Regions from separate parts of the Sporomusa termitida genome, predicted to be linked through region 2. Evidence: riboswitches for the same ligand, from Rfam matches in the RefSeq annotation. Region 2 holds a riboswitch; each other region holds the start of a gene.

What was found. A riboswitch is a leader RNA that binds a small molecule or an ion and turns the genes downstream of it on or off. The one in region 2 is predicted to bind molybdenum cofactor.
Region 1: another riboswitch for molybdenum cofactor. It lies ahead of SPTER_RS09520 (hypothetical protein); the one in region 2 lies ahead of SPTER_RS20395 (sigma-54-dependent Fis family transcriptional regulator).
Region 3: another riboswitch for molybdenum cofactor. It lies ahead of SPTER_RS15165 (sigma-54 interaction domain-containing protein); the one in region 2 lies ahead of SPTER_RS20395 (sigma-54-dependent Fis family transcriptional regulator).
Region 4: another riboswitch for molybdenum cofactor. It lies ahead of SPTER_RS13835 (LysR family transcriptional regulator); the one in region 2 lies ahead of SPTER_RS20395 (sigma-54-dependent Fis family transcriptional regulator).

What each region holds. Positions count from the first base shown of each region.
Region 1 is NZ_CP036259.1:2,071,743-2,079,569, reverse strand. Features, by position in the region: gene SPTER_RS09540 (coiled-coil domain-containing protein) at 280-1,209, shown strand; gene SPTER_RS09535 (ABC transporter substrate-binding protein) at 1,306-2,511, opposite strand; gene SPTER_RS09530 (ATP-binding cassette domain-containing protein) at 2,539-3,549, opposite strand; gene SPTER_RS09525 (GTP-binding protein) at 3,576-4,262, opposite strand; molybdenum cofactor riboswitch at 4,630-4,751, shown strand; gene SPTER_RS09520 (hypothetical protein) at 4,865-6,538, shown strand; gene SPTER_RS09515 (TOBE domain-containing protein) at 6,894-7,097, shown strand; gene hfq (RNA chaperone Hfq) at 7,363-7,623, opposite strand; gene miaA (tRNA (adenosine(37)-N6)-dimethylallyltransferase MiaA) at 7,668-7,827, opposite strand, start outside.
Region 2 is NZ_CP036259.1:4,392,779-4,400,605, reverse strand. Features, by position in the region: gene SPTER_RS20405 (molybdopterin-dependent oxidoreductase) at 1-1,248, opposite strand, end outside; gene SPTER_RS20400 (CoA transferase) at 1,855-3,141, opposite strand; molybdenum cofactor riboswitch at 3,496-3,610, shown strand; gene SPTER_RS20395 (sigma-54-dependent Fis family transcriptional regulator) at 3,961-6,036, shown strand; gene SPTER_RS20390 (methyl-accepting chemotaxis protein) at 6,485-7,827, shown strand, end outside.
Region 3 is NZ_CP036259.1:3,211,070-3,218,896, reverse strand. Features, by position in the region: gene arsM (arsenosugar biosynthesis arsenite methyltransferase ArsM) at 1-316, shown strand, start outside; gene SPTER_RS15190 (aquaporin) at 336-1,022, shown strand; gene SPTER_RS15185 (sulfurtransferase) at 1,046-2,047, shown strand; gene SPTER_RS15180 (hypothetical protein) at 2,237-2,488, shown strand; gene SPTER_RS15175 (hypothetical protein) at 2,508-2,813, shown strand; gene SPTER_RS15170 (hypothetical protein) at 2,829-3,074, shown strand; molybdenum cofactor riboswitch at 3,179-3,292, shown strand; gene SPTER_RS15165 (sigma-54 interaction domain-containing protein) at 3,407-5,560, shown strand; gene SPTER_RS15160 (hypothetical protein) at 5,652-5,927, shown strand; gene SPTER_RS15155 (Rpn family recombination-promoting nuclease/putative transposase) at 5,928-6,887, opposite strand; gene SPTER_RS24815 (hypothetical protein) at 7,406-7,546, shown strand.
Region 4 is NZ_CP036259.1:2,920,373-2,928,199, forward strand. Features, by position in the region: gene SPTER_RS13820 (hypothetical protein) at 1-20, shown strand, start outside; gene atpC (ATP synthase F1 subunit epsilon) at 466-843, shown strand; gene SPTER_RS25680 (methyl-accepting chemotaxis protein) at 1,092-1,910, opposite strand; gene SPTER_RS13835 (LysR family transcriptional regulator) at 2,210-3,196, opposite strand; molybdenum cofactor riboswitch at 3,375-3,492, opposite strand; gene SPTER_RS13840 (sodium:solute symporter family protein) at 4,109-5,602, opposite strand; gene SPTER_RS13845 (molybdopterin molybdotransferase MoeA) at 6,139-7,395, opposite strand; gene SPTER_RS13850 (molybdopterin-binding protein) at 7,582-7,827, opposite strand, start outside.

The DNA of each region.
Region 1 (7,827 bases), 2.3 Mb from region 2:
CTGAAAACGCCGGCAAGGCCTGATAAATCAAGGCTTATGCGGCCCTGCATACAATCTCACATAATATCATTATGTGAGATTGTATTTTTATATCAGCTTTACTTCAGTTAACTTCTATTTATCATATTTAATGGTTAACTTTTAGTTAACCATTAAATATTTATAGTTAACTGTATTTATATATTTATAAAAAAGTTAACTTTATTAAAAATACAGCTGACAAAATTAACAAGGAGCGATAAAATATGTATATACGATAAAAATTAAGGGGTATAGCCGATGACTAATTATGAAAACGCAAGCGAGAATCCCGTAGTAGAGAAAGGAAAGCTGCTTACCTATGGCGGTAAAGTGGATGGACACTTAATGAATATGCTCAAAGAGGCGCAAAAAGCGGCAGGCATTAAAAAGTTTTCCGATTTTATGCATGATATGCTGCAGATTTACAGCGATAACAAACAGGTTGTCGAGCCGCCGCAAATGCAAGTAATGAAAAAAGCGGTTTACGATATAATGACCACTACCGAAAGCCTCCTGCAGGCCATGCAGATTATTGAGGAGGATAAATTCAAGGCCATTGCCGAGTATCGCCACAGAGCCCAGGCGGCAGAAGAACATACGCTACAACTTGACAGCAAAATAGCCGAGCTGGAAAAAAGTCTCGCCGAAGCAAAAAGAGAGTCAATTAAAGCCCAGTCGGAAACAGCAACCCTCCATGCGGATTTAATGCGTGAAGCCGAATGCCGCCAGGGTATGGAAGGCATAATTAACAGCGTACAACGAATGGCGGCCGAGGCCGCTGCCTTAAAGAAAAAAGCCGAGGAAGAACGCACCCAGGCGCTGGAGCTTGCGGCCGAGGCCGGCAACAAAACCGCCTTGCTGGAAGCTGCCAATGCCGACATTCTCGCCCGACTGACCGCCACCGAAACAACAGCCAAACGCTGTCAGGAGGAACTCGTCTCAGAAAAAAGCAGCACCCAGTTGCTACGGGAAAAACTCACAAATGAAACAATCGCCCGCAACCGGCTGGAGGAGCGGCTCCAGGTCATTGAGCCTTTACAACAGCTGGCTAATCAAAAAATTGATTCCCTGCAGGCGGAAATCGCCAGCCTGCGCTGGTCTGAACAGTCCCTCTCCCGGCACGCAAGCAGTCTTGAAGCTCAACTAAAGGCTTGCAGCACTAAACTACAAGAACTCCAGAAAAATTAAACCCTTACCGCAATACCCCTGCTCAAGAGCAAGAGACACCTATAAACGGCAAATACCCTGGTGCTTAGCGCCCACCAGGGTATTTGCCGGTTACCATTATTTTTGTTGTTCCTGCACGAACTTGGCATTTATTTCTTCTGCCAGCATTTCCATATCATGTTGCTTAATAAAATCCCAGCCTAACCATTTAAATCCGGCATTGTCAGGAAAACCAGCCATCCCGGCCGGATGCACAGAGGGGAAAAACGCAGCTCCGCAAACCCGGGCGATATGCGGCCCTGTCAGAAATGCCGCCAGTTCCTTATACAATTTCATTTTATCCGCTTTGACCAGCACAGACACCGGAAAGGCCAGAGCCCCGTCACTTGGCCAAACTGTCTTAATATGAGAACGATCAGCAATCGTGTTAGCAAAAAAATAAGGCATAACATGAATAGGCGGAATATCGGCCTGATTACTTCTTAACGCTTTGATCATCTGCGCCGGATGCAGGCCATATCTTACAGACCGCGCCAAGGCCGTCAAACCGGCTTCACCATATTCCTTATAGTAGTTTAATTGCACAATATCACAAAAAACATCATTGTGGCCACGAATAGCTATCTTTTTTTCATAAACCGGCTTTAACAAATCACACCAGCTGTTGGGCACAGGCAGATCACCAAGCCGCTGCAGATCAACCACAATGACCAGCACATTTACCGCAATTACCGCAAAATGTCCTTCTTTGTCGATTAAGCCGGCTTGTTCCAGACGGGGATCAATATCTGCATAGCCAATCGGTGAAAATACACCGTTTCGCACAAAGCGTTCCATAAACAGCGGGTTAAAAAAACTATAACCGGCTGTCATCAGAATATCGGGAACTTCATCCGGGTCTTCAAAGTATTTAATATAATCATCATAATTAACCATATTGGTGGAAAAGGCCTCTGAGCAATACTCCAGTCTGATTTCTCCGGCCTGCCGCATTCCCTCAATAAAGCGGCTTAATTCCGCTTCCAGCGGCACCTTGAGCGGGCAAGGCAGCAGCGAAACCATATTGAGTTTGCCGGCATTCGCCGCCCCTGTTTCCAGGCGGCGGTATAAACCGGCATCGGCAATATGTTCTTCCAACAGTTTACTAAAGGCTTCCATGTTGATTTCTTTGGTTTTTAACGCTGTCTTTAATTTGAGGACAGGCCCCAGTTGCTGCAATACGCCATCATCGGCCAACTGCGGAAAACCATTATGAATAAACACAGCCCGGGTTGCCGGATAGTTTTCAATCAACTGGCCAATGGTCAAATCGCTAAGTTCCAAACAGATCCCCCCTCACTTATGGTGTAATTATTTAATCGCAGCCGGAATGTCATTAATCAACTCACCCTGGCGCAATAATTCTCTAATGCCTGCCAGCTGACGGTCGATTTGTTCAAGCCGGATCAGGTTCTTTCGTTCTGCCGGCGTTGTTTCAATAATCTGATTTATGCCCCCGTTTTTTATAACAAGCCGTTTATCGCCCATGAGCGCCAGGATCGGGTCATGGGTAGCCATAAGCACAATCTTTTCCTTGTCAACAAGCAGCTGCAAGGCTTGCTTACGGTCAATCCCGGCATTCTCAATTTCATCAATCAGGATAATCGGCGACGAACTTAAGTATGCCGTATCAGCAATCATAAGCGCCCGCGATTGGCCGCCGCTCAGCGCAGTAACAGGTGTGTCCGGCTGAAAGGGTTCACCGGCCAGTCCGTTAGCCTTATCCACAATATGCTGGATAATGTCCCGGTCTTGTTCAACCATTCTGCTCTCGGCATGCATCCCGACAAACTCACGGACTGTCAGATCCATAATGAAATTCATATTTTGTGATAATTGCGCCACCAGCTTATGTTCAACGGCAAATCTCCTGGTCATGTCCGGAACTTGCCCATTGACCAGAATCTGGCGTTTGGTCGGCGTATCCCCTTGGGCAACCCATTCTATATCAGCCAGCAGCCTGCTTTTTCCCGAACCGGTTGGACCAACGATACAGATAATTTCACCAGCCCGGATCGTTAAGTCAATGTTTTCCGGGTTGCCGTTTTTATCAATGCCGCCGCAAATGGTTACCGTTGTGATCGTTTTTGCTTTTACTTTTAATTTTTCCATTTGGACCATAAAGGCACTAAACTGCGTTTTAAGTTCCTCATAGCCTAATCCCAAATCCTGCAGCTGGTCTTCAGTAAGGGTCTCAAAGTACAGCTGCACCGTCTGACCGTCATTCCGGTTGCCCGCCGGCAAAGACGAAAAAAAATCAAGCGCATGGGGATAATCAATAAATAACTGCCGCAAAGACAACGCCGCTAATACTTCCCACATAACCATCCGCCTTTCTGAGCATTGTTTTATAGCAAATCCATCTTGCGCACATTGCCCATTTGAAAATCCACACCCACTCGCGTTTGTCCCAAACAGTAGGAGCAAACGGCAGCAGGCATAGAAAAACGCAGACTGCAGCCACCTAACGAATCCCACGGAGCTGCCGTTTTAAATAAACGGCTCACTTCCTGAGCGCCCTGGCCGGTAATGCCATTAACATAAACAATGACCGCCCCGGGATTGGCCTGCTTGACGCGAAAGGCAAATACCTCCCGTTCCGCCTGCGAAACAATATCCCCTTTGGTGATTACGATAATATCAGCCAGTTTCAGCATCGGACCAATTTTGCGGGGTGTATTTACACCGCTAAGATTATCGATAATACACACAGCCATTACGCCGCGAATATGGGGCGAGCAGCGATTGCACAGACCGGCACTTTCAGTAATTAAAAGATCCAGGTTCTGTTTGATCCCCCACTCCAGACAGTCCTGGATATTTGTCACAAAAAAATGATCAGGGCATAAGTTGCCCGATAGTCCGGTCTTGACAAGGACATTGTTTTTTTCATATAGTTTCTGATCCTGGGTTGAGAGACAGTCAAATTTGATCACGCCGGTTTTTACACCGTCCCCCTGTAAGGCTTTAATAATGTTAAGAATTACTGATGTTTTGCCGGCCGAAGGCGGCCCGGCCACTGTGATTAGCTGCATAATATTCCCAATCTCCTATCAATAATATAACTGCCGCATCTCTGCTCCGGCAAATGTTTTATAACTCAAATTTAACACAAACTCGCAAAAATAACTACAATTAAGTCAATATGTAAATAATCAGTATTTGCATTATTTTTTTTTTTGCAATATAATAATACTATTCCCAACATAAACAAACTATATATTTATATTAACCTTGTTTATGTTTGTTTATATTCATTTTTGTTTATGGGGTTCTGAAAATCAGTTTATGTTTTATAATAACTCAATTCTGCGGGTAAATCAATTCTGTTAGACCTGCCACCAGTGGCCGTATTGTTAAATCCAGTTTCTTAATCCTCTAATAGCAATCACAAAAATGTAAATAATACATTGCTCCTTAGCCGAATTGCCTAACCCTTTTATGGCATGGCGCTCGGCCGACCGGTATAGCGGGAAACTGCTATGCTTCCCGTTTCTTTGGAAAGGATGCATTTTTTTGAGGCGGCGCAATCTCTGCGTCTATTTTGTGTTAAAACAAACCCCGCCAAAAATAATTGCCAGGCCTTCTCCAGGGAAGATTGGAAATTATTCTATGCAAAAGGTAGGGTGAGGCATATATGGGAACTTCAGCTTTTACGTTAATAATTGACGACATCGCAGTGGATACACTCCCGCTTTTCATTCAACTTGCTGCCGATACGGCTTCGGTTTATAAGGAAATCGATCTGCTCTATGAAACAGATAAGACCGGCTTTCAAAGCGCCGCCGCCCGCTCCTCTTATGCTAATCATGCCTTATTTACGACCGGCGGCATCGACCGGCAGATTTATGCTGCCAAATATTTGGGGATCATGCTTGCCGCAATAGAAGCGGGCCAAAACTCGCCCTTATTTAAAAAAGCGATCACCATTATGACCAAACGCTGGCATGTATTGTATTGCCACATCAGGGATTGTGAAACCTTTGATTTAGCCAAGGTGATTAAACCCCACTATTACTCCAAACCGGTAAAGGACAGCTATAAGCACAATCTGCTGACAGGGGCAGCCACCCGCTACATCCGGTCTTTTATCACCTTATACCCTTCCATTGACCTGCCGCTGCAAGCCACTTTGAAGTTTTCGCTGTTTATGGCCTGCGCTGTGGGCCGGCCGGTCATTGTATCAGATCCGGAACTTCTTTCAGTCATTCAAACAATCAGCAGTGCCTTAGACAATACCCGGGAAATCAGTTTATTAAAAAGCAGGTTAAATAAATCAGCAGTCAAAAAAATGGCCCGCTATCTAAAAAATGTCATTTATCAAAAGATATTTCAAAATTATCTCGACCCCTGGCAGGATGACCGCCTCCTGGAAGGGTTTGCCCACTGTAATGCTTATCTCTCGGCCGAAGAGGGTATTTCGCTGCTTTCGCCGACCTTGATTGCCCAGATCAAGGAGCGGGACGTTGAACTCCTCTGCCGCCTGTATATTGTAAAAATGGCTGCCGAAACCTTCCGCGCCGGTCAGGTAAAGAAAACGAAAGAAGAAATGGAATTAGATTGTGCTGAATTCGTCATGTTGGGTTTAAATCTGCTTGACTTTGTAAGAGAGTATAAAAAAGCTAAAAAGTATTATTTTGAACATAATGCTGCTTATCTGTACCCGGAAGTGGATAATCTAAAAAAACAGCTAAGTGATTACGAACTGGAAATCCGGCGGCTAAAAACAGATTTAACAGCCAAAAACAAATTATTGGCAGCCAAAGAAGAAGAAATTAACGACCTGGCTGTCAAGCAAGAATTTGTCCTTAATTCAATGTTCACGGAGAAAAAGCTGCCGCAAACCAGCTGTCAGCCTCAACAGAATGTACTTAACGGCCAAGTCAGCAATGTCAGGGCAATGCCAGCCGGCAACCTTACAGCAATATCCGAGCAGCTCCCTGACTCAGAGTCTGCTATAAAACTGCTGGCCACTGTGCAGGCACTGGTTATCGGCGGTGCCGATAGCTGGCAGGCAAAATTGAAAGCCAAGCTGCCTCATTTTACCTATCTGGCCGGCGATGCCGCCGGTTTTGATGAAGCCCTGCTTCTTCATGCCGATATTGTTTTTGCCAATGTGCGCTGTAAATTTAGTCACGGTTGCTTCTATAAGATGATCAAGCTGGTCCGCCAGCATGAAAAACAATTGGTATTCCTGTCTAAAACAAATATTCCCCTGACAATCCGGCAAATGGCAAATGCCGCCGGCCCTCCTGCCCCTGACAGCAATACCCTTGAATACAGCGCGATCGGCTGTGCGGTTGAATTATAAATTTAAGGGCATAATAAAGAAACTACCTGATTGGGTAGTTTTTTTATTATGCCTGCTATAATCAACCGCAGTTGTTTAGGGTTAGGTTATGTTTAAATGCCAAGTCTGATCCCCGCCTTGATCAGCGCCTTGACCTGTATAAAGCATTATACCCGACAACATAAACTAACCAAACTCAACTTATTGTTATCATATTGTTAGATATTCATCGTATTCAAGAGATATATTGCAGTATAGCTAGATATATTTATATTTCGGATGAATTTGACGAAATATATCAGTATTTATTGATTTTTATTATATAATATGCTATATTGTAACTAAGCAAATTACCAAATAAAGGAGTGACAGAGCTATGAAAATCAGTGGCAGAAACAAACTGGAAGCAACCGTAAAAGAAGTGGTAAAGGGTGCCGTTATGGCCAAAGTTGTCATGGATTGTAAAGGCAGTGAACTGGTAGCAGCAATTACGGTAGACTCGGTGGAGGATTTAAAGCTGGCTCCGGGGGACAAGGTTACAGCATTGGTTAAAGCCACCGAGATGATGGTGCTTAAATAATTATAGGGAAAGTTATACTTTCCAGCACGACAAAAATCGGCTTGCCTAAAAGGCTTAGCCGATTTTTCCGTATTTAATTAAATTGATCCAGCGTCGGAATAATTCCGGGAACTAAACCCTGCACACCGGATCGCTAAGCAGAGCGTAAGCTTTAATAATGAATGGTAAATCAAAGAGGTTTTACTTTCATTTTATAAAATGCGGAAGTAAGGAGTATATGAAAAAGTACCCCAGGCATTTCACCTGGAGTACTGCAAGACATTTTTTATTTATCAGCTTTAGCCGCTTCTTCCTTCTTCTCGTGCAGATTTGCGGCCAAGGGACGAAAGGGGGTTACTGTCGAGATGGCGTGTTTATATACCAACTGCTGTTTACCGTCGTTTTCAATAATTACGGTGAAATTATCAAAACCCCTTACGGCTCCCCGCAGTTGAAACCCGTTAACCAGATATATAATTACCGGCACATTTTCTTTTCGTACTTGATTTAAAAAACTGTCTTGCAGATTAATGACTTTATTAGTCAAATGAAACCCCTCCGTATTCATGTTTCTACTTACTCACATCTATTTTACCTTAGACCAAACGTTCCTGCAACATGATTGTAAATTGTTTCCAACGTTTTATCATAATTATTGCGGTTTCCAACGTCAAACCAGGCTATATAAGGCATTCGCCGATAAAAAGTCATTTGACGTTTGGCAAAATTGCGGGTAGCCTTTTTCACCTTA
Region 2 (7,827 bases):
AACCGGGTAGGGCTGGCCGCCATTTTCAATGGCTTCGAGGACTGTATCCCCATGGGCGGTTGAAGCCAAACCATATTTTTTAAGAGGATTTTTCTCATTCCCAAAGCGCGCTTCCTGGACATCTTTAGGCAGCCAGCCGTAACCGCAGCTATATCCATCATCAACATTGAACCCGCTCTTGGCAATGACGTTACCACCCGGAACATCTGTATTTCCGGTTATCGCCCATAAGCTGTTAACGGCCTGGGCGGTCGCAATACCGGTAACTTGCTGGTCAATAGCCAGACCCCATTGGATAGCTGCCGGTTTGGCAGTAGCGTAACGCCGGGCGGCAGCTTCGATAATTTCCTTAGGAACCCAGGTAATTTCAGCAACCTTGTCAGTCGGATATTCCTGAACCCGTTCTTGTAATTCTTCAAATCCTGAACACCAGTTTTCAACAAAGTCATGATCATAAAGATCTTCGTTGATAATGACATTCAGCATACCCATCGCCAGCGCACAGTCAGTTCCCGGTCTTAACTGCAGCCAGTAGTCGGCTCTGGCTGCCAACCACGTCAAACGAGGGTCGACAACGATGAGTTTAGCTCCCATTCTCATTTCATCAACAATCCAGTGGCCAAAGAATCCATCGCCATTACTGATGATAGGATTATTACCCCAGATAACGATCACTTCCGGGCACTTAAACTCGGGGTTATTATAGCGCTCTTCAAAAAATTGTGCAGTATCACAAACGAAGAAGTCACTATTCATAACAGCCTGCTGCGCAGCTCGGGGCAGATAGCAGGAATCGCCGCTTAGGAATCCCAGCACATAGTTTGGACTGCCAAATGCAGCATAGGTCAGATAAGGTACCTGCCAGATAATATTTCTGCCAGTACCTTCCATGCCGATGATTGATTTTCCACCAAATTCTGCTTGAATACCTTTGACTTTTTCAACGATAATATCGTAAGCTTCGTCCCAGGAAATGCGTTCCCATTTGTTTTCGCCGCGCTCACCTGCCCGCTTTAAAGGCCATTTCAGACGTTGGGGACTATTATAGGCTTCAACCTGATTCAGGCAACGCATACATAGTCTGCCCATGTTATAGGGATTATCAAGGTCGCCCTCGACCTTTACTAATTTGTTATCTTTTGTGTAATACAGAAGGCCGCATCCATCATGACAACCCGGTCCTGACCAATGAGTAGAACGGGTTACCGTATATTCGCCTTCCTGCCACTGCCATTCTTTTCCGGACATATAGCTTCCTCCTTTGAAAATTTAGGTTTTAAATAATTCCTGTGTGACTATCCTGCGCGCTTTGGGTCACCTCCTTTAAATACTCACTCTCCCACTAACCTCAGCGGGGGGTTCCCCGGCTGATGCCAAGTATTCCTTTATTTAGACTCAACAGGTAGTGGCTTGTCGCATTTCTTGCATTTTGTATTGATCCCTGGGTTCCTCGCCCCACAGGCCGGACATATTATCGGCTTTTTTATTTCAGGCGGTCTAAAACACATGCTATTTCACTCCTCTCTATAAGTTACATGATTTTCTGTGGAAATCTCTTGATTTCACAGGCTTACACAGTCGACAAAAGAGCAGTATGCATTCTACATTCTTTTTAATGTTGCAAGTATTGTGCCAAACGATAAAACCCCGGTTTTCGCCAGTCAAACTGGGCTTTGGGACAAACATTTTTATTTGTGAAACCATGTGTCCCAAATTAATTATGCTTGCGAATTTTTAGCCATGTTTGTCTACTGCAGTATAATATAGAATAAAGAAACGGGGTTGGAGCGACTATGCCGCTGCCAACCCTTCATTGCTGTACGCTGCTATTAGCTGTTTTTTAAAAACAATGCTTTAATCAATTACCCCCTTGCCTTTTAAGGCTTCAATTTCGTTTTCGTTGTAGCCAAGAAGTTCGGTAAGTACCCTGCTAGTATCCTGGCCCAGGGCCGGGGCGCCACGCCATACCTGCCCCGGGGTTTCTGAGAGCTTGGGTATAATACCAAAGGCTTCAACGTCCTTGTTTAGCGTCTGATCGGTGTATTTTACCCAGTCACCTCTCAGGTGCCAGTGGGGTTCATTGTAAACTTCCTCAGCGGTTTTAATATGTGCTGCTGAGATCTTGTTGTCAATGCAGATGTTTATTGCTTCCTGGGCCGTATGTTCCTTGAAGAATTTTTTGAAAATACCATCCAATTCACGGCCCAACGGACTGGCAACTGCTTCAGGTGAGCTGCTGCATTCTTCGTAGGAGTATTTCTCCGAGTCGATGCCAAAGCCTTTTAATACGTTATTGTAAGCTGTTTTGCCATAGGAACCAAGATTAATATAGCCTCCGTCTCCACATTCAAAAACACCGGCCGGCTGGAAAGCGGTTTGCATAATCCCCTGTCTGTGTTTGAGGGTTTGGCTAGTGGTCCAGAGTACAAAGTTGTCATCCATCAGCCTCATCCAGCTTTCAGTCAAGCTAGCATCGATGCTTTGGCCCTTGCCGGTTTTTTGCGCATTCATATAAGCCATCAGGATGCCATTGACTGCGATTAAACCTGTCAGGTAGTCGCCTATATACTGCTGCGCATAGTAGGGCTCACGGTCAGGATAACCCTGCAGCAAAGCCCACCCGGATTCAGATTGCCCCAAGGGGTCATAGCCGGGTCGGTTTATTTGTCTTTGATCACCGCCAAAGCCAGAAGTCCCGTAACCGCTAATGTGGCAGATAACTAATTTGGGGTTGACCTCCATTAGCATTTCGTCGGAGATACCCAGCTTGTCAATCCAAACCATATTTTCAATCCAAACATCAGAATTCTTAATCAGGGACAAAAAGATTTCTCTGGATTCCGGTATATTCAGGTTGGTCTCCAGTGCGAAACTTAGTTTGTTTCTGGAGTTTTGCACCCAGCCGCCACCGATATGCTTGTTTCCTTCCGCAATCTGCGGTCGCTGATGGCGGGCAGGATCGCCGCCTACTTTGGGCCGTTCAAGCGCAATTACCTCGGCGCCAAAGTCACTCATCATCGTAGCACAGAAGGGAGCCGCCACAACCGTTCCATTGAGCAATACCCTTATTCCCGCAAGTGGTCCAAAAGCAGGGGCGAACAATGGCGCTGGCTTGTGCTCAAGCTTTTCCCAACGATTCATTTTCATCATGTCCTCTCTATTTTATTTTTTCCTCAAAACAAAACCACGCTTCACTGACATGAACCACCCCTTATCTAGTTAATTTTTATTGATAATAACCGGGAATACACCTAAGCCAAATAGCAATGCGAACCGTGCGGCTTACTATATAATTTGATGCAAGTATTGTGCCATAGGTCAAACCCCAAAAATATGCGCCTTATTTAGCTAGGCTGGGACATAATTTCTTAATTGTGACATACCCGTGTCCCAAATTGATTAATAATATCTTGACAATAGCCTGACTTGGCCCGTAGAATAGAATTATCAAACAAAGCAGTATTTTATCCCATAATGAAAAATAGAACATTATAGATGAAGAGCGAGTTCCGAGTCATCATTTCCAGTTCAGGGGGAAGTGATGACCGTAAGGGTGTGAGAAGTAATTTTCATGCCTGCCTTTGAGCAAAGGAAGTCCTTCCGGGGGACTTCCTTTGCTTTTTTGCATCTCGATTCTGCAAGCCATACATGCACAAGCCGGCCTGCTTGGAGTTGTGTTGTGTCGTTTAGAGACATACGGTTTATTACCAAGAATACCGGTTGGAAGCAACACAAAGGGCGGACGGCTTAACCTGGCAGTTGCGGACCGGAGGAACTGCCAGGTTATTTTTCAAGTACTCCCTGTTGAAAGGAAGCTGAATTTGGCAAAGCTGATTTTTTATTTGCAGCCACTCCAGCGATAAAATAGAAAGAAAACTGAAATAAATACGACAATTTTGCCAATGGATAGGGGGATAAGGAAACCAGGAGAAAAGTACAGGTAAGAAAGGGAGCGTCATTATGCAACCTCTGGAATATTTAATCAGCCCCATTATACAAAATTTAAATAATATCAATGCTCAACGCATTAATGCCGAGAATAATATTCTTATAGAGAATATTAAGCAGCAGAAAATGGATTTGCTCCAAAAAAAAATTACGCCAGCTCAAGTTAGCCTGGTTCGGCCGGAAATAGTAGAGTCATGGATAAGATCAAGTGAAAATGGTCTTGACCCTTTAGTTTATAGTAATCCGCCCCTTATGGATGCAGTTTCTTTCGAAAACCGAATTAAAGAAAAAAACTTTTTGATTCAAGCCGCAAGCCCCTATATCTCCCAATTGGAAAATATGCTGTCCCTTATTGAGTCCTATATTTTCCTAAGCGATGAAAATGGCCTTATTCTTCGTGTTGTTCACGCTTTGGGGAAAAATAAGTTCCGCATTAGTCCGGGTACAATTTGGACAGCGGAAACTATCGGAACCTGTGCGCATGATCTGTGTATACATTTTAGGACTCCCATTCAGCTTTGCGGACCCGAACATTTCTGCCGAATATTTAATAATATTTCTGCCTCATCTGCGCCTATTTTTGACGCGAACAGCAATCTGGAAGGAACGCTGACTATATGCAGCCCGCGCTTTGACCGTCAAAATCCATATTCACTGGGCCTTGCTGTTATTATGGCGGAAACAATACAGAAGGAGTTTCAGCTTTCAGTAAATAAGGAATTGTTTCATATTGCGCTTACAGGCACAGAAGATGCTATGATTATGCTTAACGAGTGCGGGGTGATTACAAAAGCTAACGAAGCTGCCGATGCAATATTCAAGCATCTTCCCCAAGAACTTGTAGGTTCACAGATTAGCGACATTATTGAAAACAAGCCTTTTGTCCAGTCTATTTTCGAGACCGAAAAACCCAGTATAAATACTAATATTAGTATTAAAAAAACAAAGCAAAAATTATTTTCGGGCCTGATCCAGCCAATAAAGAATTATAATAATAATAATATAGGTTACTTAATAACGCTTAAACCAGTTAACCAAACACTTAAAGGGTATTCAGGCAATGGTTTTACAACGAGATTTACGTTTGAAAACATAGTAGGCACTTCTCCCCAATCCTTAAAATTAAAAAGTTTGGCAAAAAGATTTGCCCGCTACAATTTTAATGTACTTATACAAGGGGAAAGCGGAACAGGCAAAGAGGTCTTTGCCCAGGCAATCCATAATGAGAGCAGGCCGGATGGCCCCTTTATAGCCGTAAACTGTGCGGCAATTCCCAAAAATCTAATCGAAAGCGAATTATTTGGTTATGAGCCAGGGGCATTTACCGGCGCCGAACGCATCGGCAAACCCGGGAAAATTGAACAAGCCAGCGGCGGTACGCTCTTTCTTGATGAAATTGGCGATATGCCTGTAGCGCTTCAGGCCGTCCTGCTTAGGGTATTGGAAGATAAAATGATTATGCGCTTGGGCGGTACCCGCTACATTCCTGTTGATTTCCGCTTGGTTGCCGCTTCGAATAAAAATCTGTTAGAACTAGTTAAGAAAGAATTATTCCGGGAGGATTTATACTACCGTATATCCGTATTTAAGCTCAATATACCACCATTAAGGGAACGAGGCTCAGACGTTGTTCAACTGATGGATCACTTTATTACTACTTACTCTAATGCGGAGTCTATCGATAAACCTATTTTAAGCAACGCGGCGAAATATATATTATTGCAGTATAACTGGCCCGGGAACATTCGCCAGTTAAGTAACGCAATCTCCTATGCGGTGTGCATGAACACTGACGGTATTATCTATCCTGAACATCTTCCGGATGAAATAGTAAACGCTTCTCCCACTCCTGTCCTGCCGGCAAAAGAGGTAATCGAAACAACGGTAGAGGAAATAGAATCAATAACCGGTAATGAGGCGCTGACAGTTAATCTTTCCGTCAAAGAAATGGAAAAAGAGGTCATTAAAAAAGCTCTCGATAATTCCAATAACCATGTTCGCTATGCAGCGAAAATATTAGGTCTTAGTAAGTCCACTCTTTATAGGAAAATAAAGCAATACGGATTGCAGCCCAATGATGAATTATAATTACAGTCTGTGGTTCAAATTACAGGCCGCTTAGTATAATCATTACTAGAAAAAACCTCAGAGGACGAACCTCTGAGGTTTTTTCCAGTGCGCCCACTATGGTAGCAAGTGCTTGCCGGTGAAAGTCCGATACGGGGTTGATGGGCTGCGCTGCCTAATCAAATTGAGACAAGCTATGCCATAATTGAAGAATTATGTCCCGGCGAAGAATAAAGTAAACCTATTATGGGGGTTGGGATCATGGCACAATAATTGCAACTTGAATTATGCGAAAAGCCGAATATCGGCGCGGTGGAAGGGAGGATTTGACTAAGACAGCGCTTTAGAAAAGGTTCTTTTTATCCAGTTGGAAGTATAACTTGTTCGCATGGATAGTACAACTAAAGCGTCTGACAGTCCGGGGATGAGGCATAAAACAAGGCTTTTCCATAATTAACAGGAGGTTAAGATGAAAAGTATTCAAACGAAACTAACGGTTACTATTCTCGTTATTTTTCTGGCAGCAATGAGTGTTTTGAGTGGCTGCAACTACTGGCGAGCGCGTACAATTATTACCGGAGAAATTACAGAAAACATGGAAACTCTAGCGGAATATTCCGCACTTAGTATTGGTGATTGGCTGGAGAAAGGGATTTATCATCTGGACGGGATAGCAAAGGCGCCGGTAGTTCAAAGTGGCAATCTGGAAGAGATGGCCCCTTTTTTTGTACAAGTCAAAAAAAATATGGTTAAGTTTGCTACTATAGGGTATGTAGCAGGAAATGGCCAAGCAATTGATGCGAAAGGATTTAAGCTTGATTTTGGGGCAAAGGGCTGGTTTCAAAAGGCGATGAGAGGTGAACCCAGCGTATCTGATCCGATTATATCTCCCGCTGGCGATTTGGAGATCGTACTAGCAGTGCCGGTCAGGGGGGAGGGGAAAACTAACGGTGTACTGTTTGGCGCGATCAGTATAGCGGATATTAACCAAAAGGTGCTTGAGATTAAGGCGGGAGAGACCGGCTACGGTTTTATGGTGCAGGAAAATGGCTTAATCATTCTTCATCCGAACCAGGAAATGGCTCAAAAGGCTAATGTTTTTGAAAGTAAAGAGGCAAGTTCTGCAATAAAGGCTGCTTTTGAACGTATGGTCAAAGGGGAAAAAGGGCTGGCCGAATACAATGACAGAGGTATTGCCACCACCGTGGCGTACGCGCCTGTACCGAGGACAGGCTGGTCGCTGGCGGTGAAAGTTCCTACTGCTGAAGTGACAAAAGCAGTTGCGTCGTTAATGGTAATTTCGCTGGTGACAATTATAGTAGTTCTGGTTTTGACGGGTTTAATTATTGCCTGGCGCGCGCGCAGTATGACAAGGCCCCTGCGTGAACTGGAAACTGCCGCTCACAGAATTGCTTTAGGTGATATTTCAGATATAACACTGGATAGTAACGCTAACGATGAGATCGGCCGGCTAAGCCGCAGTTTCCAACAAATGGCCGGAAACCTGCGTAATCTTATTCAAAAAATTCGTAGCGCTACAGAGCAGGTAGCGGCTTCTTCCCAGGAGCTCACAGCTGGTTCAGAGCAATCAGCTCAGGCGGCCGGTCAGATTACCGCAGCAATTACTAATATTGCTGCGGGAGCCGGCGAGCAATCAGCTGCCGCCGATGACACCAGCGCTGTTGTGGAACAGATAGCGACCGGTATTCAGCAAATTGCCGCTAATGCCAACCAGGCAGCCGCTCACTCGGCCCAGGCGGTCCAAAGGGCAAAAGACGGTGATAAAGCTGTAGAGCAAGCAGTACAGCAGAT
Region 3 (7,827 bases), 1.2 Mb from region 2:
GGTCCGGTCCCGCCGGCCGTACCGGATTCTGGACAAAGGGCGCTACGGGATAAACGAAGATATTCTACTGGAATCGCTGGAGCTTGTTGTTTATAAAAATCCGGTGCCGGCAGACGGGGCCTGCGTATTCGCGGGCGAGACGGCAATCTATGCCGGGCCGGACGAAGCCTATGACGATGGGAAAGGCCATGTCATTCAGCGCGATGTGCCCCTGCCGGTCTGCCAAAAAACAGCCGGCAATCTGCGGGCGCTGAAGCGGCCGGACCTGTTCATCACCAAGGCCACTTATCATTATGGGGGCGGCGGCTGCTGCTAGCCGGAAAGGCGGGACAAATATGGAAATGAAAAAATATATTGCTGAGTTTATTGGTACGTTCTTCCTGTTGTTTGTCGGCACAGGCGCGATCATTGTCAATCACCTCGCCCAGAATGCACTGGGCCATATTGGCATCGCGCTGGCGTTTGGCTTTGTCATTGTTGTTCTGATTTATGCCTGCGGGCATATTTCAGGTGCCCATTTTAACCCGGCGGTCACACTTTCCTTTTTCGCTGTGGGTAAATTCAGCCCCGGCCAGGTTGCGCCTTACATCATTAGCCAGTTATTGGGCGCATTAAGCGCGAGTACCGTGCTGCGGCTGCTGTTTGGCAATTTGTATGATCTGGGCGGTACGTTTCCTTCGCTGCCGGTGGGTCAGCACCTTATCGGCGTGTCTTTTGCCATTGAGTTCATCTTTACTTTTTTCCTGATGTTTGTCATTATCAGTGTTGCCACCGATGCCCGGGCGGAGGGCAGCTTCGCCGGGCTGGCCATTGGCCTGACTGTTTTTATTGGCGCTGCGGTGGCCGGACCGGTCTCCGGCGGTTCTTTCAATCCGGCCCGTTCCATTGCGCCGGCTGTTATATCCGGCAACCTGGCACACCTCTGGCTGTATATTGTGTCACCGGTGTTAGGCGCGGTTTCCGCGGCCGTCATTTATAAGTTTCTGGAAGTTCCGCAATTGCGTAAGCAGTGCAGTAACTAACCACAGGCAAAGGAGCGGATAAGATGGAAAGACAAAAAGCATCTCTTACCGGTGGGGTTATGGCGGCGGCCATAACCCTGTTTCTATGGTGGCAGGCAATTGCCGGCGGTGCAGCCGCCGGCAGCAATAACGGCCCTGCGGGTTATGCCGCCAGGGCGGCGCTTATTAACCCGGCAGTGCTGCAGGTGCTGCTGGCGAATAAAAAGGTTAAAGTGATTGATGTCAGGCCGCCGGAGCAATACCAAGCCGGGCATATTCCCGGGGCCATAAATATGGGGGTGAGTGATTATGCCGGTACCCCGGGAACGATTCCGGAGCTTGGCCACCTGGCGGCGGTGCTGGGCAAGCGGGGAATTACAAATCAGGATACCCTGGTTCTATATGCCGGCAACGATAAACACGGGCCGGCATATAGTGCTCATTTATGGTGGCTGCTGGACATGGCCGGCCATTATAAGGTAAAGCTGCTGGACGGAGGTTTGCGTGCTTGGGAAACGGCAGGGTACGGAATAACCGACAGGGCCGCGGCGGCCGCGGCCGGCCATTTTCAGATCATTGGACCGGAAACCGGCAAATTAGCGGTAATGGCCGAGGTACTGGCGGCTGTGGAGCAGCCTGATCCCGGCACGGTTATTCTCGATGTCCGGGAATGGCCGGAGTTCGCCGGTGCCGTTCAGGCCCCGGGGGCGGCCAGGCCGGGACGGATCCCCGGGGCCGTGTGGCTGTACTGGGCCGATACTCTAAACGGTGATCAAACCCTTAAAACTGCCGGCGAATTGAAGCAATTATTCGCAGCCAGGGGCGTTACGCCGGATAAAAGAGTTATTATTTATTGTCAGGCCGGTGTTCGTGCCGCTCATACCGCCTATGTGCTAAGCGAGCTGCTCGGGTACAAACAGGTACAAAATTACGCAGGGTCCTGGGCGGAGTGGAGTCGAAACAGGGAATTGCCGGCAGACAGCGGCCGGATTGCCGGGCAGGAACAAGGCGGCAGTCCTAATTTGAGACAGGCGGCAGGCCTGTGAGTCTCCCCGTAAAGGATCTTACGGCCTGTTAAACCTTGCGATCAGGCAATCCAGCGGCCGGATGACCGGGTTCAGGGTACAGGCGTAGCAAAACGGGACAAAAGGTGAAAATCTGTCCTGATTTGAATCTTGACGGGGGGCGTAAATGGTGCAATACTCAAAGCAACAAAGCCAACAGGAGGGACTATCATGCCATTCACATTACAGGCGGCGACGGCCGTATGGAATAAGATCCAGCAAGGCGACCAGACAGCCACTTCGTTAACGGCATTTATGGGCAATCTGGCCATGGATTTGGCAGACTATCAATCCCACCAGGATATAGAAAAAAAGCTAAGAGAGATTTTTCAGCAGGCCGGCGTGGAATACCCGGAGTCCACCCATGTGCTGCATCTGAAAACAACACTATTGACTGCGCTGAGCCGGCTTGATGCCGGCTAGCGGTAAACGCTAGACCGTTATGTGCTGGTCCTGTAATCCCTATTGCGGCGGCTGTAAGCCGCCTAAGGAAAAACCGGCCCCCTGCCCGGCCTGTGGCACCTATAATTTCCCCGAACGCAAGAACTGCAAGCAATGCGGCGCAGACCTGCCGCCGCCGAAAGCACGGCCAACCGTTATGTGCCTATATATTGGGAAACTGTGTGCGAATCCCTGTAACAAGCATAAAAAGCCATCGCAGGACGGGCTGGTAAAAACCTGTAAATGGCATACGCCTCCCGCCGGCATGGCCGGTCCGGCTGCCGGCGGTGAAGACGGCACAGAATAGGCGGCTGTACCGGCTTTGGCTGTAGCGTTCCAGCGGGGCGGCAGCCTGTTTGCCGGCGGTTTATTCTATACCAAAGGAGAGTGGGAAGTGGAATATCCGTCTTTTACAAATACAGAATTCGGCAGCGAGACGATTATAATGAACAAAGGGGAATATGTGCTGCTTAATATGGTGGATAAAACCAGTGTTCCTTTGGGGAAAACGACGGAAGCAGCCAAACAGAAGCTTGTTGCCATCAATAAAGGACAGTTCGCCTGTTAAATACTGTGAGCTAATACAGTACTAATGACGAATTTTGTCAAAAAATATAGCTACTACATACTTTCTTAACAGGACTTATGGCGAACGTATTAGAATAATACATAATTACAAGAGAGTTCCGAGTTGTCATATCCCCCTGGGGGAGGTGATGACCGAAAGGTATGAAAAGTAATTTTTGTGCCTGCCCAATTGTGCGAAGGAAGTCTGGAAAAACCAGGCTTCTTTTTTTATATGTGTATTAATTCTCAATCTGCGGTCATGCGTGCCGTCCAAGCAATTTGCAGTATTTTATAAATCTGTCTGTTAGAAAAAATAAGGGGGAGCTGTAGTTGATGGTTATGAAGCACACTCATGATGTCTCAGGCTTACAGACCGGGTACTTTATTGCTAACAGGGGGCTACTCTCACGGGAACGGTGGCAGGCCATACTGCGATGTAAGCAGGATTTTCTGCAGAATGAAGCAGAAGATCCGCGGAATTACCCGTACATGGACCAGGAAGTCGCCGCCTCGTGGATCAGATCCCGTAAGTGGGGGGTGAATCCTTATTCGGTAGTTACCAATTCCAATTTAAGCCCGCAAAAATTATCTGAAATTTTAAACAAAAATCATGCTCTGATTGAGGCAACCAAGAATCTGGCCCAAACATTTAAAAAAATTATCGTCGAGTGTGGCTACATCTTTTACTTATTCGACATAGACGGCGTTATCCTGCTGAATGAAGGCAGCCTGGAAAGCTTCACCTCGCTGCCTGAATATGATTCCCGGACAGGTATTGTTGCCAGTGAGGATGCGGAAGGGACTACGGCCCATGAACTGTGTTTCCGTCTTAAACGGCCTGTGCAGCTGCTGGGGCCGGAGCATTACTGTGTGGCCTTTCAAAACAGTATTGCCTCGGCGGTGCCAATCACAAATGAAGCAGGCGAGATTCAGGCCGCCCTGGTGCTGGTCAGTCAGCCGCTGCTGAATACGCCGGAAGAAGAAACCCTTAAAAAGCTGGGGCCCCATAGCATGGGTTTGCTTATTTCTATGGCTATGGTCATTGAGAACCAGCTCTACCTGAAAAGGGCCAATGCTGCTTTATATGTTGCCAATGAAAGGGCCGATGCCTTCAACCGGCAGATGCAGATTAACCAGGATAAGGTTGCCACTATGAATAATGTACTGACGGCTATGCTGGCGTTTATTGACGACGGCGTTGTCGCCATTGACGCCGACGGGCAGATCCTGTATATCAATCCGGCCGGTACCCGGATTCTGAAGCTTAGAGCCGAAGAGGCACATAACCGCAATATCAATGAATTTCTTGGCAACAATTCCTCTTTGCTGGCGTTAGTGAAAAAAGGTGAGAGTGTTTCGACGGAAGAAAGGCTGTGCGTGGGGGCCGACAGAAGCTTCTATCATGTCAGTATCCGGCCGGTGCTAAACCAGTATACCCAGGAATTAGAGGTCGCCCTGTTAAAAATCAGTGGGGCGGAAAAGGTCGCCATTCAGCAAAACAGCAGGGCCGGCAGTACGTCTGCCTATACCTTTGCAGATATTATCAGTGAGAATAAGGAGTTTAAAAAAAGTATGGCTTTGGCGCGGCGCTTTGCCAGTTCACCGGAGAACATTCTGGTGGTGGGGGAAAGCGGGACAGGCAAGGAACTGTATGCCCAGGCCATCCATAATGTGTATTGCCCGCAAGGCCCGTTTATGGCCGTAAACTGTGCGGCTATGCCCCGGGAGTTAATTGAAAGCGAACTGTTTGGGTATGAAGGCGGCAGTTTTACCGGTGCCGAACGGAGCGGCAGAGCCGGTAAGGTTGAACTGGCCCATGGCGGCACCCTCTTTCTCGATGAGATTGGCGACATGCCGCTGGAGGTGCAGGCTGTGTTACTGAGAACGCTGGAAGACAAGCAAATCATGCGGGTTGGCGGCAGCCGTTCCAAGAAAGTTGATTTCAGGCTGATTGCGGCTACCAACAAAGATATTTATAAAATGGTAAAAGAAAATCTGTTTCGCGAGGACCTTTACTTCCGCTTATCGGTACTGACAATTAATATCCCGCCGCTGCGGGAGCGCGGCAACGACATTAAACTCCTCAGTGAATTTTTCGTGGAAAACTATTGCCGGAAACAAGGCTGGCAGGTTCCCAAACTCAGCCCGGCAGCGCAGAAAAAAATCAATGAATACCAATGGCCCGGCAATGTGCGGCAATTGCAAAACGCAATGATTTATGCGGTAAATACTGCCCAGGGTGAGCTGATTAAGCCGGAAAATCTGCCCAACTACATTATTCTGGAAACCTGTCCGCTGAAGATAGAGGAGTTTACAAACCGCAAAGGCCAGGCCGGCGAGCTGCTCTGCCTGGAAAACCTGGAGAAAGTTGCGATACAAACGGCGTTGCTGCATGCCGATAATTATGTGCCGGGCGCAGCCCAGATCCTGGGCATCAGTCGCTCTACCCTGTACAGAAAACTGAAAGACTATGACATTGAATATTAATATACTGGCTGGTGGCAGAGGGGCTGTCACCCTAAGCGAGCCTCCAAAGCACAGAAATGACGGCAACCGGCCGTAGCCGGGAGCCGTCCGTTTGGAAAATCAGGTTTGTGAAATACCGGCAATTACAGCAGCTTATACAACCAGCGAGAGTGGAGCACTTAGGCCGGGGCAGAAGGCTGCAGGCCCTGCCGCCAGCTGTTTGCAGGGGGAATTTAAAAGCGCAGTGCAAGGTTGTTATACCCTACACATGCGCTTGGCTTTGATGTCTGCTATAGCCTCACGGCCAATCAGCCGGCCCGGCCTGGTCGGCAAGGCGGTCAAACCGGCAATGGAAGCAGGGGGACGTTCATTTTGCTTCTCTAATTAGTTACTGCAATTCTTTTGTCAACTCCTGAATTTGTGCGGCTGTTAGTTCTGTTAAGTCCATAATGTCTGCCGGTGTGTGGCCGCGAAGCAACAGCTTGCGGGCGACTGCAAGTTTGCCTTCCAGCCTGCCTTCCAGTTGAGCCCGGCGATGACTTTCGGCGAGGGCAATCTCAATATTGGAAATCATGGCTTCCACCTCCTCGGGTTCTACTTCATTCAGGATAGAGTCAATTTGATTATGCAATGCCGGGGTGATACGCGGTTTGAGCACATGCTTCAACCAAACGGTAAATTGCCGGAAATCATCCGGGTGCATACACCGCAGGCCGTTCATCAAGATCCGCAGGCGGGTAATAATGTCGTCATCCTGCCTGACTGTGCGGTCAAGCAGAAATACACTGGCGATAAGCCCGGCCATGTTGCGGAGGTCATCTTCCTGATAGCGGTTGATGTCCAGCAGAATATAAGAAAAGTCCAGTAAGTGGCTGCCAAATTGATTATGACCTGCCAGCATCTCTTTGAACTGTCCGGGAGCCCGCCAGTTGTCTGTACCATTATAGAGGACAATGGGGATAATGGCAGGCAACCGGTAATCTTTTTTCTCCCGTTCCTGAGAGGGAATATTATTGAAGCTGTTCCGCCAGATTTCAGTCATGTAGAGCAGGAGGCGGAATGGCATGAGGTAATCAACGGTGGATTGCAGTTCCAGCAAACAATAAAAGATAATGTTGTTAGATCCTGTTTTCATTTCATAGACAATATCGGCTTCTTTTTCGGTAAAGTCTTGCAGGATATAGGATTTTTCTACCCGGACCAGGTTTTCTTCCCGGAGGTCGGCGGTCCACTCTTCCCGCACAAAGGTTTTGAGCAGGGCGAGAAAGGTCCGCTTATTGGATAGCAGCTGCTTATAGCCTTTATCATGGGCATGGTGCGAAGTATTAGAGGTATGATCAGCCGGCATGGTATCACATCCTTACCTTGAGTATAGCATAAGCGGGAGGAGGGAGGCAAGATGAACCAGGGGGACGGCGCAACCGCAGGGTTTCCACCCTTCTCCTGGCAGAGGGTGCGCACGGGGTGCTCAAGCAGGAACGGGGCTTCTGCTGTTTCCGTGTTCTTTGCTTATAAAAGGTGTGCTGCTTGGCATTTTTTTTTAAAACGTTAGCGACAAGCCTTTTTTATTTGTCTTGAAAATGTAGACACCGGGTAAGGTTATGCCGGCGGCAAGGAAGGTCAGTCCTGGTTTTGGCCAATCCTAAAATGATATTATGCTCCCAAATATAGACTGAGGGTTTGCCGACAGACTTCCTGCCTTTTGCCCCTGTACGCTTCCACCCGGGGATCTCAAAAAGAGAAATCGATTGAGGCGGCCGCTGCCGGTAAATAACGCTGTCAGGCCTGATAATAAGCGGGCTCTACGGGGATTGTACATGCTGGCATGATTATTGCTAATAAATCAGCTATAAGGAGGTGATCTGCATGGCTGACAACAAAAGCACCGAGGAAAAAGCTCAACAGTCCGAGCAGGCTGAGAAAGAGCAAACTGCCGCTAAACCTCAATTGCCGGCATCAGCACGGAAACCGGGACAGAACTATTCCACACCCAAGGTTAACAAATAACCAGGGTATTGCTTGGGCGCCTGTTATGATACAATCGGCGCCTGCTGTTTGGCTGGGGCCGGAGATAAAGACGCCTTTGGCCAGGTTTCGGCTGAGGAAGGATAACAGGCGCGGATGAGCCCGGAGGGCCGGCGGAGTCCCGGTGCGGACGAGCGTGGCCGGGGCTATTATGGTGATCCCATAATAGTATTGTGTTCGCAAAAGAGGACTGGCCCATGGCTGGGTGTTTTTCCTGCATTGGCGACGGCAAGGCAGAATGTATGGCTCCCAAAAAGAGATCA
Region 4 (7,827 bases), 1.5 Mb from region 2:
AGCTGTTAAAAAAATCGTAAAAAAAGGAGGCTGTCAGTATAACAACCTCCCGATGCGTTCAAGACAAACGAAGGTGGGTACGTCTGCCCCGGCATTCCTCCACTAATGAAGAACCAGCTTACGCCAAAATTATGTAATGCTCAGAAAGAAAGTTTTTACCTTCTATGAGCCAAATCAACTTTACTCACAGCCTGATTATGTATTACAAAAATCATCTTTATTTATTACAAATATATCCTTTTATTATTTTTTTGTCAAGATTTTTTTCCTGTTACTAGAAATTTACATTTCCTATTGACAATCGTTTGCTCAGTTATATAGAATTATCCATATCGATGTATATATATATAGATAGATCATGGCAATTTGTAATAAATAATATGTATATATTTATCGTCAGCTTCCATTGCAAAGCTTAGGAATTAAAAGCGCAAAAGGGCTCAAAGAGTAAGGAGACAATAATATATGGCTTCTAAAATGCGGTTGGATATTGTTACTCCTGACCGAATAGTCTATTCCAAAAACGTTAATAGGGTCATTGCCTCAACGCCTGCAGGCGATTTGGACATTCTGCCAGGCCACTCTTGGCGGATTACCAGTCTCGAAATCAGCGCAATTAAGATTATCAGGGACAAAAATGAACAGCAGCTATCCCTAAGTGGCGGCTTCATAGAAGTACATAAGAATAAACTCATGGTCTTAGCCAGTTTTGTGGAAACACAGACGGAAATTGACGGCAAGCGCGCTAAAGCGGCCAGAGTACAAAAAGAACTAAAGTTAAACGGCGGTATTGTGCTTACCCGCCGGGCCCGAATTCGCACCTATCACAGCACTGCGCCTTAAGACTTCTTACTCCGCAGGATTTACACAGCCACCTTTTCCTGGTATTGAACCGGGACGGTGGCTGCAATTTTTCCATTAATCCCGCCGCCAAGCCTTCAGCGCAAGAAAACTAACCTTCAGATGGGCTAAAAGGTTTGCTGCCCTTAGCCAGGGACTTAACGGCTCTGTACTCCGATAAAACTGCTGTATTTATACCTATTTAAATTTAAGATAATTTCCGAAGAAAGCGTTTAATACATAACTGCCCATTATACACGGAATGCAAGTTCCTGTACCCGTGTTGCCAGACCGGTAAGTGATTCTATAGCTTTACTTATCTCATAGCTGGCAGCTTTCTGCTGGGAGCTGATTTTATCAACCTCGTCTATTTCTTTTTCGATCTGCGTTATTTCCCCGCGCATGCTTTCTAAAATTTCCTTGATCTCCTTAACAGATACCTGGCTATTAGTAGACAACTTCCGAATCTCCTGCGCCACCACCGAAAATCCCCGTCCCTGCTCTCCCGCTCTCGCCGCTTCAATGCTCGCGTTTAATCCCAGCAAATTTGTATTTGCTGCTATATCTCTAATGAACATAAGGATAGCGTCTGACTTGCCAATATTATGTACCATAGATTGCCCGGTGACCCCGAGCAGTTCTAATCGCTTATTAAGCAAGGCCGCATTAGCTGCCAGTTCCTGACTTGATGCCGCCACCTGCTCAGATGCTGCCGCGATGGTTTGGGCAACCGCATGCAGAATTTCCTGGGTTTCTAAACTACACGCCAACCCTATTGCGCCGACGATTTCACGGGTTTCATTAATGACAGGCACACTAATGCTCCGGAACGGAAAGCCCCATACGTCTTTAGACACTACAATATCCTGCGTAATTTTACTGGTTATGGCTTCCCACATGCCATCGCCTTTGCTCACAGCTTTACCGACAGGTGACTCGTGCTGCATCTTTTTGCCTGGCCGATAGTAGAGAAAGGTGTCTCTATCAGCAATAACGACCATTGAGTCAAACGGCAGCACCGTTTGTATAATAGGCATACATAAAATAAGTGATTCTAATGTTTTATCCATAATCAATACTTCCCTCTTTTGCGCTAGTATATAGGGAGCTGTTTAATCCCGGCAGCAGCCACAGCTGAGCATTGTCCTGAGTAAACAAAGCGTTGGTGGCTTTAACTCAAATATAAATTGGTGAATTCTGCATATCAATGCCGGAGTTTATTTCAGCCCCTATGCCTCTATTTATAAGCAATAAACGTGCCAAATCAAGTTTGGTCTCCGCCGGCAGCACAAAAATACTAAAAAACGAAGAGCAGCCCCGCATATAGCAGGCTGCTCTTCGTTTTTGCTGCTTTTATTTAACAATCGCCTTACAGGCCTGATGACAAACAACCGACAACTTCTTGTTTACCATAACAATTATATTGCCGCAGCTCGTGAGAGCTGCCCATTTCTGTATTACCTGTTAAGGCTGCATGGGAACCGGAAAAGCATTTAACAAAAAATGGAATTGCCGGGTTTAAATGCTTTCGATTCCAAGCAAGCATTACATCAAAGCATCGTTGCGGATAACTGAGTTCAATAATGCAGATTTCAGGGCCGGCGACTTCACGAACAGGGCCCGGAACTACCATCACCCCCACACCGGCTTCAACCATAAATAACAACGAAGCTAAGTCCTGACTGTAGTTAGCTACATTGGGAGTAAAGCCACTTTCACCACATATTCGATAAGTTAAATCATGCAGCAGACAATCTGCTTGCTGATTGAACATGACGAACGGTTCATTAGTAAGCTCTGATATATCAATTTTCTCTTTTTTTGCCAATACGTGCTGGCGATTAACGGCCACGCAAAACACATCACTTAACAGTCTGTGACCAACAAGATCAGGAAAACTATGTAATTGACAGGATAGCGTAAAGCCAACATCTAATGCTCCCCGCATCAGCGCTTCATTAATCTTCATCCAATTGTACTGCTGCAGTGTAATATGAATATTAGAGTATTTTTGATGAAATTCTCTAATTGCCTGAGGCAGGATCGCTTTCTCAACGCCGCCTAAAAAACCTATTTTCAAAAATCCGGAAATTCCCTTAACTGCTTGCTCAATCTTACTTGCTATTTCATTAGACACAGCCAGTAAAGCATAAGCCTCTTTTAACAATACTTTCCCCGCCCAGGTTAGCTCCAACGGGCGTTTATTCCGGATTATCAATTGTACATTTAATTTTTTTTCCAATTCTGAAATCTGCTGGCTTATTGCCGATTGCGTAACACCGGCCTGCACAGCAGCATCGGTAAAATTCAAACATTCCGCCACCGAAATAAAGTACTTCAATTTTTGAATATCCATCTTTTTGCCCCTCACCCGCCTCTCATATGCAACGTGTTTTAATACGAAAAGAGAAAGGATATACTTTCTGATAATGTAAAAAAATATACCAAGGCCTTCTATTTTTAGAAAAGGACTTGGCAATAATTCTAAGTCAACACAACACAGGCAACCCAAAATAGACGCGTAAGTTGCGCTGACCTTTTTTTCTTGCACTCCTTTCCAAATAGGGAAGCATAGCAGTTTCCCACTATACCGGTCGGCCGGCTACCATGCCAAAGGGGTTAGGTAAATCGGCTAAGGAGTAGTATCTAATTCAGTTTATCGAAGCATTATTTCTGCAATGATAGCACAAGGCAAAACGGACATGACCAATATATGCCAGAACAAACAGATGCCTGTGATTACAACTATCTTAATACATCTACCAAGCACTGTCAATCACCATCGCTAACATAAGCAAACATAGAAGGATTTAGTTGCTAAGGTTAATTAGGTTTCATCAGTTACATTTACGTTGTACTGTTGCCGCTAAGCCAAAGGACCCGCAAGTCGCGGAGGTGTCTGCCGAAAGTTATACTATTATAACCATACAGAGTAAAAAAGGAAGACATCCCTGGTGCTGCTGTGCCAACAGCAGCACCAGGGATGTCCGTCAATAGCCTTTCCAGCCGGAGAGAGAAGGAGCTTACATTATTTTTTTGAGTTTTGTCTCATTTGCCCAACTGTGCAAATAAGACCGAGAATCAGCATTAGGCCACAAAGATAAGAAGCAACACCAAGGTCGACACTCATTCGCCTTCCTCCTTTACCATTTTTTCCCTGGATTGGCGAATCGCCATGCACCATAAAAGATAAAAGCTATTGCCAGCGTTAGTACTAGCTCTTGAATAAATAACTGTAAAACCCACATATTTCTTCCCTCCAATTTAGTTATTTCATGTTAGGATGCTCTGCTGAAGCATAAGCAACAGCGGCAGTATTGGTTCTTCGCAGCATCCCCGGTTCACCAGGGAGAGCAGCAAATAAAATAAATCCTAACACAACTGAACACAAAGTTACCGGGTACATATTCAAGGCCCATGGTCCGGATGCCCAGGCCGGGGTAGCAAAGGTCCACCAAAAGTTCACAATATAGGTAACAATAACCGTTATCCAGGCAGCCGGCTTACTGGTCTTCCAGATCAAGCCAAATAGAAATATCAGGAACAACGGGATGCCAAAGGAAAATGCCCACAAGAAAACGGGAAATAAAATGGGGGCAATCATTGCGGGAACAGCGGCCAGCAGGCCACACACCAGAATCATCGGCCGCATCAGCTTAAGCCTGGTGCTATCAGACATTGCCGGGTTACAAGCGCCTTTGAGAATGTCGTTAACAAATACGGTTGCGTTCCCCATGATAATAGCACTGCCTGTTGACAATACGGATGTGAGTAAGCTAACCATGAGCAAGGCATAAACCCACTGCGGCATCGTTTTTAAGGCAACTTCCATGACAATCAGTTTAGGGCCGATAGCGGCAAACGCCGGAATTGCCATACCACACAGCGCTATAACCACCCACGGAAAACAGGTAAGAACATTGGTCAAGCTGCAAATCCAGAAGCCTTTCCGGCAGTCTTCATCTGTTCTTGCCGATAAGAGCGGTATATACATCCCCTGAGCAACACCACCTGCACAGATATGCAATACAGCTACCGGTATTATGACCTGGAATAAAGTTTCCGGTGAGAAGTTAAATAAATCAAATTTCCATAATTGATCGACTTGCGCATAGGTGGCGAGTATACCTTCCCAGCCGCCAACATTAGCAGCAAGCCACGTTCCCAGAAAAAACAAGGCAAGATAGGAGCCGACCGTCATTACTATGACGTTGATCGTACTTATCCATACCAATTCTAATACCCCGCCAAAGATAATGTACCCAATCATTAACAGAAAAGCTAATATAATGCACCAGGGCTGATACGGAAGTACTCCGGCACATAAGCCGTAAATAGCGCCGGCTGTAGCCAGCGTTTCAGCCATAGCAATCGCGGTCCAGGTGCCAATCTGTATGCTACAATGTAAAAAACGCATTTTGTGCCCATAGAGAAGCCCCATAGCCTCGGGAATTGTTTCTACTTTTAAATTGCGCACCCACGGCCCGGTCCAGAACATCATGATCGGGATAAAGGCCCCGCCAACGATTATCGGCCACCAAAGCACCGCCGCTCCCATTACCGAGGACGACTCCCATAATGACATTGTGTGTCCGGAGCCATGCGGGATAAGCGCTAACGCTAAAGTAACCAACCCCCAGGTTAGCGACTGCCCCCCCATTGAAAAATCAACCATGTTCTTGATGCGGCTATGGAGAAAATAATTCGCCAAACCAATTAAAATGACAAAATACAAAATAGCAATGATTAACGGTCCCCACATATTAATAAGCTCCTCCTTTTTTGATAAATATTATCAACGTCCTAATCATTATCTTTTATTTATTCCCCCCAATGCCCTTGCCGGCAAATAATGCTGCTCTCCCTGCCTGGCGCCTCCCCTCCGGCCTTAAATTTACCGTTATTAAAATATGCGAATATTCATTTTTTTCTATTGCAATTCATGTGCCAAGCCAGAAATCCGGTTTTAGCAGTAAATCTCTTACATTATGCAATTTATCGATGATTTTTTTCATCATAGCGTGCATAAGTTTATTTAATTTTTTCATAAACATTACTAATATCAGGCTAAATATTTTGATGCTGTTATTCATCATACGATGCTGTCTTCCATCTATTGTTGATTCTGATTTTTACACGGTGTAATCATTATAAAAAAAAAGCGGCAACCTGGTTGAAATCACCAGTTTGCCTGACCATATTTTACCTCCGATTTTTATCCCGCCATCCGCGAGCTGCGTCCACCTGCTAAAATTATACCACTCACCGCCATAATACTTCCGCCTGTACAAAGACTCCTTAAAGGCCGGGCAAAACCGCTGCTGTCCGTTCATCAATATTGCCTACCAATACGGCTGAAACTTTCTGTCCCACACATAGCGGACCACTGTTGGCAGGTATGTCAATTAAAGCATTGCAAGTAATCATAGATTTTAATATGCCATTACTCTGTTCCCCTGTCAGTTTTATATAGTTTTTTTCGTCTTGCCGGTAAATCCTGCCTCGCAAAAATCTTCGCTGCGGGCTTTGCTTAGGGAAATTATCAGCAAATACTGCCGAAATTCGCAAAGGCAACTGACACGCAAGCCCCATCATTTTTTTTAATAACGGGACAACGATTAAGTTAAAAGTTATCAGGGCGGCGGCAGGATTTCCCGAAAGGGCAATAATCAGCTTATTGTTTTTTTCAGCCGCAATAACGGGTGAGCCCGGCTTCATATCGACTTTCCAAAAAATAATATTTGCTGCCATTTGCTTCAGCGCATCTAAAACCACATCATAATCACCGACAGAAGCTCCGCCTGTGGTAATGACTATATCGGATACCATTAAGGCTTGAGAAATCCGTTCAGCGGTAACCGCTTGTTTATCAGCGACAATCCCAAAGGCAATCGGTTCCGTACCCAACTTTAGACAAAGCGCCCGTAAACTATGCAAATTACTATTATAAATTTTTCCCGGCTGCAATTCTTGCGCCGGGTCTAACAGTTCATCACCGGTACTAAGAATAGCCACCCGTACTTTATTAAATACCGGCACTTTGGATAATCCAATCCCAGCAAATAAACCAATCAGCGACGGGCTTAGCAAGTTGTTTTTATAAGCAACGGTTTCGCCTTTTTTTATATCCTCTCCCGCCTGAATAATATTGCTGCCGGCGTTTAAGATATCACTTATGGTTATATAGTCGCCGTTTCTTTCGACAGCCTCGTATTTAATAATCACATCAGCGCCAGCCGGTACAGGCGCACCAGTCATTACTTTGCTGGCGGTGCCTGAGGTTACTTTCTTCGCAGGGAGATATCCCGCCCGGATCTCCTCAATCACACTAAGTTTGACAGAACCCAGTTGGGCAACTTTTTCAGTATCTTTGGCCTGCAGGGCATATCCATCTAAGGGCGATTTGGCAAATGGCGGCAAATCCTGGCCTGCCTGTATGTCTTGGCTTAAGACCCGGCCTGTGGCGTCGAATAAAGACACATAGCCTTCTTTTACAGGCTTAGCCAGTGCCAAAAGCAGGGTTTGAGCTTCTTCCAGAGAAATATTGGTCTTCATCTTTTTCCTCCTCTAAATAGTAATACTAGTACTTCATCTTTCTTAAAACCGATGGAATAGTTTGCGTAGATTTTTACGCAATGCAAGGCGGAGGAAGGAGGCATACCGGACGTATGCCGACTGACGACAACGAAGGGTTGCGGAAAATAGACCGTCAGTATTCACTGGATTAGGGCTGACAAGGTACTATGCGCCGGTGCCAAATGAGCAGGCCGGATACTGGCAGACATCACATTCCAGACATAAACCGCCCTTACCCAGTTTAATGATGTGCGCTCTTGTAATCACCTGCTTTGTCAGTACCAGCGGCAGAATGAGATCGAAAATGGTAGTATGATGATACATGACACAGCCGGGAAGTCCCAATACCGGTACTGTCCCCAAATAAGCCACCAGCAGCATCGTACCTGGTAAAACAGGGGCGCCGTAAGT